DNA from 2 places in the Diaphorobacter sp. JS3050 genome. Region 1 is predicted to be linked to the other one. Evidence: riboswitches for the same ligand, from Rfam matches in the RefSeq annotation. Region 1 holds a riboswitch; the other holds the start of a gene.

Region 1 (5,293 bases):
CGGCCAGGGTGATGGACTCCAGCAGCGCCATCATGCCGCCGCACTCCGCCCACACGGGCCGACCCGCCGCCACGTGCGCCTGCAGGCTGTCGCGCATGGCCGTATTGGCGGCCAGCGCATCGGCGTGCAGCTCGGGGTAGCCGCCGGGCAGCCACAGCGCGTCGCAGGCCGGCAGCGCAGCGTCGCGCAGCGGCGAAAAGCGCACCACGCGCGCGCCCAGCTGCTGCAGGGTGTCGATATTGGCTTCGTAGATGAAGCAGAAAGCCTCATCCGCCGCCACGGCCACGGTGCGGCCGGCCAGCAGCGGCGTGATGGCGGCACGGCCCACGGGCGTGCCGCCGAAGTCCACCGCCCAGCGCTGCAGGTCCGCGGGGGACATGCGGCCCAGGGGCGTGCCGGCCAGCGCATCGGCCACGGCGTCCAGCCGCTGCAGGGCATCGGGCAGTTCGTGCGCTGCCACCAGTCCCAGGTGCCGCTCGGGCAGAAGGCCACCAGGCTCCCTCCCGCCCGCAGCGTCACCCACGACCCGTGGCAGCGCACCCAGCCAGTCCGCAGCGTCGGCCAAGCCGTCCCGCAGCATCTGCGCATGGCGGTCGCCCGCCACGCGGTTGGCCAAGACACCGGCCCATGGCAGGCCCGCACGGTAGTGCCGCAGCCCATGCACGATGGCGCCCAGCGTGCCCCCCATGGCAGAGGCATCCACCACCGCAAGCACCGGTATGCCGAAGCGCTGCGCCAGGTCGCCCACGCTGTGCTCGCCGTCGAACAACCCCATCACCCCTTCGATGAGCAGCAGGTCTGCTTCGGCCGCCGCGGCGCGCAGGCGCTGCGCGCAATCTGCCGCACCGGTCATCCACAGATCGAGCTGGTGTACGGGGGCGCCGCTGGCCAATTGGTGCCAGTGCGGGTCCAGGAAGTCGGGCCCACACTTGAACACCCGCACGCGCCGGCCTTGGCGTGTATGCAGGCGCGCCAAAGCGGCGGTGACGGTGGTCTTGCCCTGCCCAGAGGCGGGCGCGGCGATGACCAGGGCGGGACAGCGGCTCATGGTGTGGCAGTCGGTGATGGCGTTACTGCGGCGCCCACTTCAGGCCCACGTAGAACGTGCGGCCGCCGGTGGCGTAGGTGCGCGCCAACTGGTAGTCCTTGTCGGCCAGGTTGTCGACGCGGGCCAGCAGCGTCACGTCGCGGGCCACGCGCTTGCTGGTGTAGAGGTTGAGCGTGGTGTAGCCGCCCAGTACGTTGGTGTTGGCCGCGTTGTCGTACCGGCGCGCGGATGCGTAGAGCTCTGCCCCCAGCGTCCAGCCTGCCACCAGGGTGTCGGCACCCAGCGTGGCGTAGCGCTTGGCACGGCGCGCCAGCAGTTTGCCGCTGTCCAGGTCACGCGGGTTCTGCCAGTCGATGGAGCCATGCAGCGACACGCCCGCGATGCGGTGCGCGGCCGACAGCGTCACGCCCTTGTACTCGGCGCGGCCCACGTTCTCGTAGCAGCCGAAGCTGGAATCACAGCGGCCCGCGGCGCCGAAATTGATGAGGTTGCTGACGCGGTTGCGGTACGCCACGACACCCACGCTGCTCTCTCCTTGCGTCCACCGCGCGCCCAGCTCCACGTTGCGCCCCTTCTCGGGCTGCAGGTCGGGCGCGCCGTATTCGCTGAAGCGGTGGTAGAGCGTGGGTGCACGGAAGGACGTGCCGGCCGCTGCGGTGACGCGCCACTGCGGCGTAATGGCGTAGCCATAGGACAGGCTGCCCGTGCTTTTGCCGCCGAACTCGCTGTCGTCGTCATAGCGCAGGTTGGCCTGCAGCGTATGGGCGCCCTGGTTCAGGCCATAGCCCAGAGCGAGCGCGTTCTGTGAGCGGTCACGCTGGAGGTCGCCCACGAACTCGGTGGCGGGGTTGTGCAGTTCGTCCTCGCGGCGCTCCAGCGCGGCTGTGAACAGATGCGCGCCCAGGCGCCACTCGTTTTGCAGCAGGTAATTGTGCAGCGTGGTCTCGGTCATGTAGAAGTTGGGCCGGGTGCTGTATTCACTCTGCCCCTGCGTGACCTGCAAGCGCGTGCTGTACACGTCGCTCCACTTGGCCAGCCATGCCAGGCTGGCCGTGCGCAATTGGTGGTGATTGCGGTCGTCGGCCGTTTTGCTGCCGTCGTACTGCGAGTTGAGGTTGCTGGCGAGCAGCGTGCCCTCCAGGCGATGGGTCGTGTCGAACTGCACGCCCAGTCGGGCATTGGCAGAGGTGCGGCGGTAGCCGTCTTTGTCCGGGTTGTAGGCGGAGCCTACGCGGGCACTGAAGCCATCGGCGCGCTCATGCGACAGCCCCAGCGCATAGTCCACCTGCTCGGTGCCGCCACTCACGCCGGCCTGCACCGTCCGCGTGCCCTGGTTGCCCAGGCCCACGCCCACGTAGGGCGCCGGCGCACCCTCGCCCTTTTTGGTGAAGAGCTGGATCACGCCTCCCATGGCATCCGAGCCGTACACAGCAGCCGCTGGCCCGCGCACGACCTCGATGCGGTCGATCTGCGACAACGGGATTTGCTCCCACACCACGCCGCCGGTGGATTGCGAGTCCAGGCGCACGCCGTCCAGGTACACGGCGGTAAAGCGCGACTCCGCGCCGCGCAGGTAGACGCTGCCACTGCTGCCCTGGCCGCCATTGCGCGTGATCTGCACGCCTGGCAGGCGCGAGATCACGTCAATGACGCCTACCGCGCCGCTGGCTTCGATGGTTTCACGGTCGATGACGGACACATCGGACACGATGTCGGCCAGCGGCCGGGCCACGCGGGTTGCCGTGATGACGGTTTCACGCAGTTGGGGTTCGGTGGCTGCCTGGGCCAGCAGGGTCTGGGACACGGCGGGGAAAGCGGCGGCCAGCGCCAGCGGCAGCACGGCGACGCGCGCGTGCACGGAAAGCGCACTCAAGCGCACATTGAACGGACGGGTGTTTGTCATGTGGGGCAAACAGAGAGATCGCCACGGCCGACCTCCCCGTCGGCACCTGGGCATAACGGCCCAGGTTTCACAAAAGGAAACGCGGAGCCACCTCGTTGGCCGGTATCCGGGCTGGCGGAACGCTCTGCATCGCCTTCCCAAACGCTTGTTCAAGGCGCTCAGTGGCTTGTCAATGAAGAGGGAGCCGAGGTACGGCTCATCCGCTGACCGTTGCGGGGGCAGCGCAGGCACAGGACGCACTCCATGGCGGAGGGCCCCTCCCTGCTTCCCGTTGAACTGCGGCATGTGAACCACGCCGCTAGCACCAACTGCGCAATTTTACGATGGTTCGCACGCCGATCCCTACAATCGGCAGCGTATGGCCTCCCCCTCTTCCATCGACCAGATCGCCGAGCGCGTTGAGCGGCTGCTGCTGCGCCATGCCGAGTTGCAGCGCACCAATGCCCTGTTGGCGCAACAGGTCGCGGCGCTCACCCAGGAGCGCGATTCCCTCCAATCCCGCCTGCAGGCGGCCCGTGCCCGCGTGAACGCATTGCTGGACCGCCTGCCTGCCGAGCCCGAACTCCCCGGCACTGCCGAGACGAAAGACGCGCCATGAAGCAGATCGAGGTACAGATCCTCCAGCAAAGCTATCTCCTGGCCTGCCCGGACGGCCAGGAGTCGCGCCTGCTGGAGGCGGTCGAGCGCGTGGATACCGCCATGACGCGCATCCGTGACGCGGGCAAGGTACGCGCGCGCGAGCGCATCGCCGTGCTGGCGGCCCTCAATCTGGCTTTCGAGATCGCCGACCGCGAAGCCGCCGATTTGGCAGCCGCCTCAGCCCCTGCGCGCATCGCCCCCACCCCGATCGCGCCGCATGTGCACGACAGCGATGAGCGCGTGCAGCAGTTGCTCCTGCGCCTGGACGAGGCGCTGGGCGAGGATGGGCGCCTCCTATAACCATTACGGCAAAAGCCTGGCCCCTGGCTGCACACGGGCAGCCCACTACAATGAACATGTCTGCGGTGCTGCCGGGCTTTATATTTCCTTGAACCAATGCTCATTGAGCACGGGCTTGGTACATCGCCCGGTGAGCGTGATCATCTCGCGTCAGATGAACCCAACGCCTGGCTGCCCTCGCCCACCTGAACCCCCGGTTCAGGATGCCGGTCCGGTGGCATTCGCAGACACCTTTTCTCCGGTAATCGCTTGCGCCCTCGCTCCGGGTGAGTGCCAGTGACCTCAATACCTGCTCAGAAAATCCGGCGCTCCGCGGCCAGCGCGCGCAACCCACCCATCTGCAAGGCACAGAGCAGACCTTGGTAGTCGTCGCACCGATGGCAAATATCCTGGCGTGGTTCGGGCGTTTCCCAGTCCTTCGGCAATCACGCCGACACGCAGCGCGCCCTCATACGCACGATGGCGCATCCAGTAAGGCAGCGATGCGTAGCTGGATTTCTCCACGTCGATGAGAACAGACTCGTCACTTCCGCTGGTAGAGATCTGACAGCGATACGTCACACCTGAGCGTCTCAGTGTGCACCACTGGCTTGCCACGGCATGCTTCGCAGAGCCGCTGTGGCTCCACAAAACGCTGTTTTCAGGGCACGCACCACGGCGCCGGCTGCCCATGGACAACCTTCATCCATAGCGCCCATGCACCCAGGGAAAAAAGCACACCACCTGCCAGCCGAGACCCCCACGCCCCACCCTTCACGCCGATCCAAGCGCGAATGCGGCCAAATGTCCACGGCCCCAACACCAGCCATACACCACTTCCCACGCCAAACAGGACCATGCACAAGGCTCCGCGGAGCACGCTTCCGCTGAGTGCGGCAGTCAACAGTGCGGTATACAGCAGGCCGCATGGCAGGAGCGCCCAGGCCACACCCGCGGTCAGGAGCCCGCCAGGCCGAGAGACCAAGGGCTTGACCTTCGCCCAGGCAGCACGCCCCGCCCGCTCAACCCACAAGGGCTGCTGCGCTTGCACCATCATCATCCCGCCCCACGCGAGGATGAGCACGTGCATCAGCGTCCAAAGGGGGCGCAATGCCGAGGTGCTTTGCCCCAGCCATGCGAGTTGCTCCATAGCCAGCGCAACCACCGCCCCTGCGGCGCCGTAGCCAATCAGGCGCCCCACGTGAAACTGCGCTACCCGTTGGAGGATTCCGCGGCGGGACGCCCATTGAATGGTGTGGGTGGCGTCCGGCGTGCCACCCAGCCCCGTAAGCGCCGCGCAGGGAACAGAACACATCGCCAAACAGTGAGCCCCTCCCATCAGCCCCATCAGGAAGGCCGTCGTGGCCAGCGCCCACAGCATGGATCAAATAATCCGGGAAAAGCGAGCGCGGTTACGGTCAGCC
Region 2 (5,293 bases), 1.6 Mb from region 1:
TCTGCTCCAGCCGTGCCACGATGCGCTGGGACGCCTGGCCATCCCCAAAGGGGTTGGCTGCGGCCTGCATGCGGCCGTAGGCCTCTCCGTCGTCCATCAGATGGCGCACGGAGCGCACGATCAACTGGCGGTCGGCCCCGACCAACGCGGCGCAGCCCGCATCGATGACCTCCGGCCGCTCGGTTTCTTCACGCAGTACCAGCAGCGGCACCTTGAAGGTCGGCGCCTCTTCCTGCAGACCACCCGAGTCCGTGAGCAGCAGCCAGGCATCGGCGATCGCCTGCTGCATGGCCAGGTAGTCCAGCGGCGCCGTCAGGCGCACATTGGGCAGCGCGCCCAGGTGCCGGTGCACGGGGTCGCGTACCACGGCCCAGTGCGTGATAGGACAGCTTCTGGTTGCACAGCCCCGTCGAATTCCTCATGCGCCCATCCTGAAGATGGCAAGTGCCGGCAAGACACTTAGCGCATCGCTCCGTCCACCCCGGCCGCTTGAAAACTCGCCATCTCGCGCAGCACGCGGCATGCCGACTCCAGCAACGGCCAAGCCAGAGCGGCACCTGAGCCTTCTCCCAAGCGCAGCCCCAGGTCCAGCAGCGGCTGCGCCTGCAAAGCCTGCAGCATGTGGCCATGGCCCCGTTCGCCGGAGCGATGGGCAAACACACAGCGCTGCAGCACGGCAGGCGCCAGGCGCACGGCCACCAGCACAGCCGCGCAGGTGATGAAGCCGTCGACCACGATCACACGACGCTCGGCGGCGGCCTGCAGCACGGCGCCGGTGAGCGTGGCGACTTCAAAACCACCCAGGGCGGCCAGGGCCTCCAAGGGCTGCGTAGCACCGGCGTTGGCCGCCAGCGCCTGCTCCAGCACGGCCTGCTTGCGCGCGATGCCTGCCGCATCCAGTCCCGTACCGGCACCCGTGCACTCGGTCAGCGGCACACCTGCCAGACGCGCCAACAGCAGCGACGCCACGGACGTGTTGCCGATGCCCATCTCGCCCAGCAGCAGCGCGTTGCCGGGCATGGCGCGCACGATATCCATGCCGTTGCGCAGCGCCTGGGCGCACTGCGCCTCGGTCATCGCAGGGCCGACGCTCGCGTCCTGCGTGCCCGCCGCCACGCGGCAGTGCACCAGGCGGGGCGCACCGGGAACGGCGTGGCGCGCGGGTACTTCGCGCGCCACGCCGCAGTCGGCCACGGTGAGCTGAAGGCCGTGCTGGCGCGCCAGCACGCTCACGGCTGCGCCGCCTGCCAGAAAGTTCTCGACCATCTGCCAGGTCACGTCGCTCGGGTAGGCCGATACGCCCTTGGCCGCCAGGCCATGGTCGCCCGCGCACACCAGCATCTGCGGCGCCTGCAGCATGGGTGATTCGGTACCTTGGATCTGGCCCAGACGGAGGGCGAGTTGCTCCAGGCGCCCCAACGCACCCAGTGGTTTGGTCTTGTTGTCCAGCTTGTGCTGCAGGGCTTGGGTCAACGGCCGATCGGTGAGGTCAGCAATGAAAGGCAGGTCGATGATCATGGCGTGTTTCGATTGTCAAAAAAGGTCCAGCGCGGCCCCGACTCACGGGGCGCACATCAAGAGGTGGCCGTATTGCGGGGCGGGCCCCATGCGTTGTGGCTGGCTTATGCCGGTGCGGTCTGGCGACTGCATTGCGCCGCAGCCTGGTCGCACCGCAGATGCGCGATGAGCGGCTGCTGGTCGTCGCGCTGCCCCCATTGCTCGAAGTACACCAGGTCTTCCACGGGCAGGCGCGGAAGCCAGCCAGCGGTTTCCAGTTCGGGCTTGGCATGGAAGTGGCTGACATAGCCGACACACAGGTAGGCGATGGGGGTGATGCCCTTGGGAATACCCAGCGCCTGCTGCAGGTCGGCCTGGTGAAAGATGCTCACCCATCCCACCCCAAGCCCCTCGGCGCGCGCGGCGAGCCACAGGTTTTGCACGGCACAGACGCTGCTGTACAGGTCCATGGTTTTCATGTGGGTACGCCCTACCACCACCGGACCGGTGCGCTCGCGGTCGCACGTGATGCAGAGGCCGATGGGCGACTCCAGAATGCCCTCGAGCTTGAGACGCTGGTACACCGCGCGCTTGTCGCCCTCGAACATACCGGCCGCTTCGGCATGGGCCTTGGCGAAGGCATCATGCACCCGGCGCTTGGTGTCCTGCGATCGCACCACCAGGAAGTTCCATGGCTGCATGAAGCCTACGGAAGGCGCATAGTGCGCCGCGGTCAGGATGCGGCTGAGCACCTCGTCCGGTACCGGGGTGGGCAGAAACTGCCCGCGCACATCACGGCGTGAAAAGATGGTGCGGTAAATGGCGTCGCGGGCCTCTTGCGTAAAGGCGTGAACGCTTTGCGTGGCTTGCGCCTGCGCGGTATTCATGGCAGTCCCCTGTGCGTGAATAGGTCGCACGCTGCCTGGCCTTGCAGCGCGATGAACGTTCAGGCCGGTCTTCTGGCTTGGATTCATCTGACCCGCCGCGCCTTCCCGGCCTTGGCGGCCAGTGGCATTGAGCGGGGGTCATCTTCCTTACAGCGTTGGGCACGCGGCGGACTCCAACCGCCTTCCCGATTCTCCCTTTGCCTTGCGGCAGCGGGCACCTGAGGACGGGGATGATAACAACCGCAATTCAACCGCAGTTATCGTCCTTTACTGCGCAGCGAGGGCATCCAACGCCCCGGGCTCGAAGTGCCGTGCGATGCCGGCGGCCAGCCCCTCAAACACCGCATCCAGTGTCGGAGCATCGGCACCGAACAGTGCCCGCAGCACGGCTGCGTCCTCGAACAGGCCGTGCAGGTACAGGCCCAGCACATTGCCCCCGGGGTTCTGCCACGCCAACCCGGGCATGATTTCGCGCGCCACATCGCCGCTGGCTGCCATGGCCGGGTGCTGAGCAGTCTGGCCGTGGTGGATTTCATAGCCTTGCACAGCCACGCCGGCAAGATGCCGCCAGGCGCCTTGTACGGCGCCGAAGCACTGGCGCGTGGGCCGCACGGTCTTGGTGGCCTCGAAGCTCGTCACCAACGGCAGCAGGCCCAGGCCTGGGCCATTGCCGTCCACCCCCACGGTGTCGATCAACGCCTCGCCGAGCATCTGCAGTCCACCGCAGACTCCGAGCACACGGCCACCGCGTGCCGCATGGGCAGCAATCGCCGCGTCCAACCCCTGTGCGCGCAGCCAGGCCAGGTCAGCCGCCGTGGCCTTGCTGCCGGGCAGGACGATCCAGTCGGCGCCCTCCACATCCGCGGGGCTGCGCGCCCAGGACAGACGCACACCCGGCACATTTTTGAGCGGCTGGAATTCGTCCAGATTGCTGATGCGCGGATACGCCACCACGGCGATGCGCGTATGCACGGCACCCGCGGCGGTGGAGCGCATGTCGAACACGCCGTCCTCCTCGGGCAGGCCATGGTTCCACTGCATCGGAATGGTGGCGACGACGGGCACGCCGGTCTTGTCCTGCAGCATTTGCGGCGCTGGCGCCAGCAGTGCCTCGTCGCCACGGAACTTGTTGAGCACGAAGCCAGCGATGAGCGCGCGTTCTTCCTCGGGCAGCAACGCCCATGTGCCAAACAGGTGGGCAAAGGCGCCACCGCGGTCGATATCCGTCACCAGCAGGCAGCGCGCCTCAGCATGGCGCGCCACGCGCATGTTGACCACGTCGCTGGCGTGCAGATTGATCTCTGCCGGCGAGCCCGCGCCTTCGATGACCACCACGTCGTTCTCGGCCCGCAGTGCGTCCAGCGCCGCCGCGATCTGCGGCCACACACGCTGGCTGCGGCCGCGCCATGGCAGTTGCGAAAGCTCATCGCTCACCTGTCCCAGCAGCACCACCTGGCTCTTCGTGTCCGCTTCGGGCTTGAGCAGCAGCGGGTTCATGCGCACGTCGGGCACGGCCCGCGCTGCCAGCGCCTGGAAATACTGGGCACTGCCAATCTCGCCGAACTGGTCGCCCGGTGCAGCCACCACGCGCGCGTTGTTGCTCATGTTCTGCGCCTTGAAAGGCGCCACCTTCAGGCCCTGGTTGCTGTAGTAGCGGCACAGCGCGGTGGCCAGCCAGCTCTTGCCCGCGCCGCTGGTGGTGCCCAGCACCATGACGCAGCGCGCCGGCCCGGGTCGGGTCTTGTTCATTGCGATTCCTTGTAGAGGCGCCACGATACCTCCAGCGCCCGCTGCGACTGCGGTGGCAACACGCCCAGGCGCACATGCCCGGGCAGGCCAAACGAGGTGCAGTCGCGCAGCTTGACGCCGCGCGCGCGCAGCCATTGCAGGAAGGTCCCCACATCCTGCACCGGCGGACATGCCGTGAAGAAGTTGGCGAGACTGCCCGGCGCAACGGCCCAGCCCAGGGCCGCGCACAGCGCCAGTTGCGCGGCCTTCCATTCGCGCAGGGTCGCCAGCGATTGCGCGAGCCATGCCTGCGTATCCGGCCGGACCCAGGCCGCCAACAGGGCAACACCGTCGGCACCGACCGGCCAGGAGGCCGCCAGCGCCTGCACAGCGGCGACACTGCCATCGGCGACCGCGGCACTCGGCGCAATGGCATAGGCCGAGCGCACGCCGGTCAGGCCCAGCGCCTTGTTGGGCGTCCACATCTGCCAGGCGGCATCAGGCGCTACGGTGGCGGCTCCCTCCAGGCGCAGGGGTGCATAGGCGCAGTCCAGTATGCGCAACACGCCGACAGGGGCCGGGGCGCACCACGCCGTCAGTGCAGCATCGGTCGTTCCCAACGGGCTGGCGGGCTCGCACGCCCAGTGCAGCGCCGGTTCAGAAGAAGGTGTGTGGCGGCAGTCCAGCTCCCACACCTGGGCCGCGCAGGTGTAGTCGCCGTAGCCATGCGCGGGCACAACGACCTGGCGCACGCCGCTGCGTGCCGCGTGCGCGGTGATGCGATGAATGAACTCGCTGGCGCTGGCGGCGAGCACCACGCGCTGCACCGCCACGCCGTGGAACGTGGCGATCTGCGCGCGCAGCGCGGTGTAGGCCGGGTCGGGGTAGTGGGTGAAGTCACTCTGCCGGAGCGCCGCGATGGCCTGCGGACAAGGACCGCAGGCGTTGGCGTTGGTGGAGAAGTCATGCAGCGGCACGCCCAGCGCATCCGGGCCGCCGTGCTGTGGCGCATGGTCAGACATGGGTGTGCACTATAGCTATCAATAACAGAGCTGCTACCGCAAGCACCACAAGCGCTAGTGTAGTGTTGCATTCTGTTTGGAACTTAATCGGCTATTGGCGCGGATGACCTTTTGCAGGATGTCGCGAGCGTTCTTGGTCCAGATGAACGGCTTGGGGTT

The links. A riboswitch is a leader RNA that binds a small molecule or an ion and turns the genes downstream of it on or off. The one in region 1 is predicted to bind cobalamin.
Region 2: linked by a shared signal. The riboswitch ahead of bluB (5,6-dimethylbenzimidazole synthase) and the one ahead of HND92_RS06325 (TonB-dependent receptor domain-containing protein) in region 1 are both predicted to bind cobalamin.

Annotation. Positions count from the first base shown of each region.
Region 1 covers NZ_CP053553.1:1,278,368-1,283,660, reverse strand. Annotated here, with positions in the region: gene HND92_RS06330 (cobyrinate a,c-diamide synthase) at 1-1,048, opposite strand, end outside; gene HND92_RS06325 (TonB-dependent receptor domain-containing protein) at 1,071-2,951, opposite strand; cobalamin riboswitch at 3,031-3,275, opposite strand; gene HND92_RS06320 (hypothetical protein) at 3,310-3,549, shown strand; gene HND92_RS06315 (cell division protein ZapA) at 3,546-3,890, shown strand; gene HND92_RS06310 (sulfite exporter TauE/SafE family protein) at 4,531-5,250, opposite strand; gene hemN (oxygen-independent coproporphyrinogen III oxidase) at 5,254-5,293, opposite strand, start outside.
Region 2 covers NZ_CP053553.1:2,904,364-2,909,656, forward strand. Annotated here, with positions in the region: gene HND92_RS13920 (UDP-N-acetylglucosamine 2-epimerase) at 1-367, opposite strand, end outside; gene cobT (nicotinate-nucleotide--dimethylbenzimidazole phosphoribosyltransferase) at 460-1,518, opposite strand; gene bluB (5,6-dimethylbenzimidazole synthase) at 1,623-2,384, opposite strand; cobalamin riboswitch at 2,429-2,621, opposite strand; gene HND92_RS13935 (cobyric acid synthase) at 2,652-4,133, opposite strand; gene HND92_RS13940 (aminotransferase class I/II-fold pyridoxal phosphate-dependent enzyme) at 4,130-5,134, opposite strand; gene HND92_RS13945 (IS630 family transposase) at 5,189-5,293, opposite strand, start outside.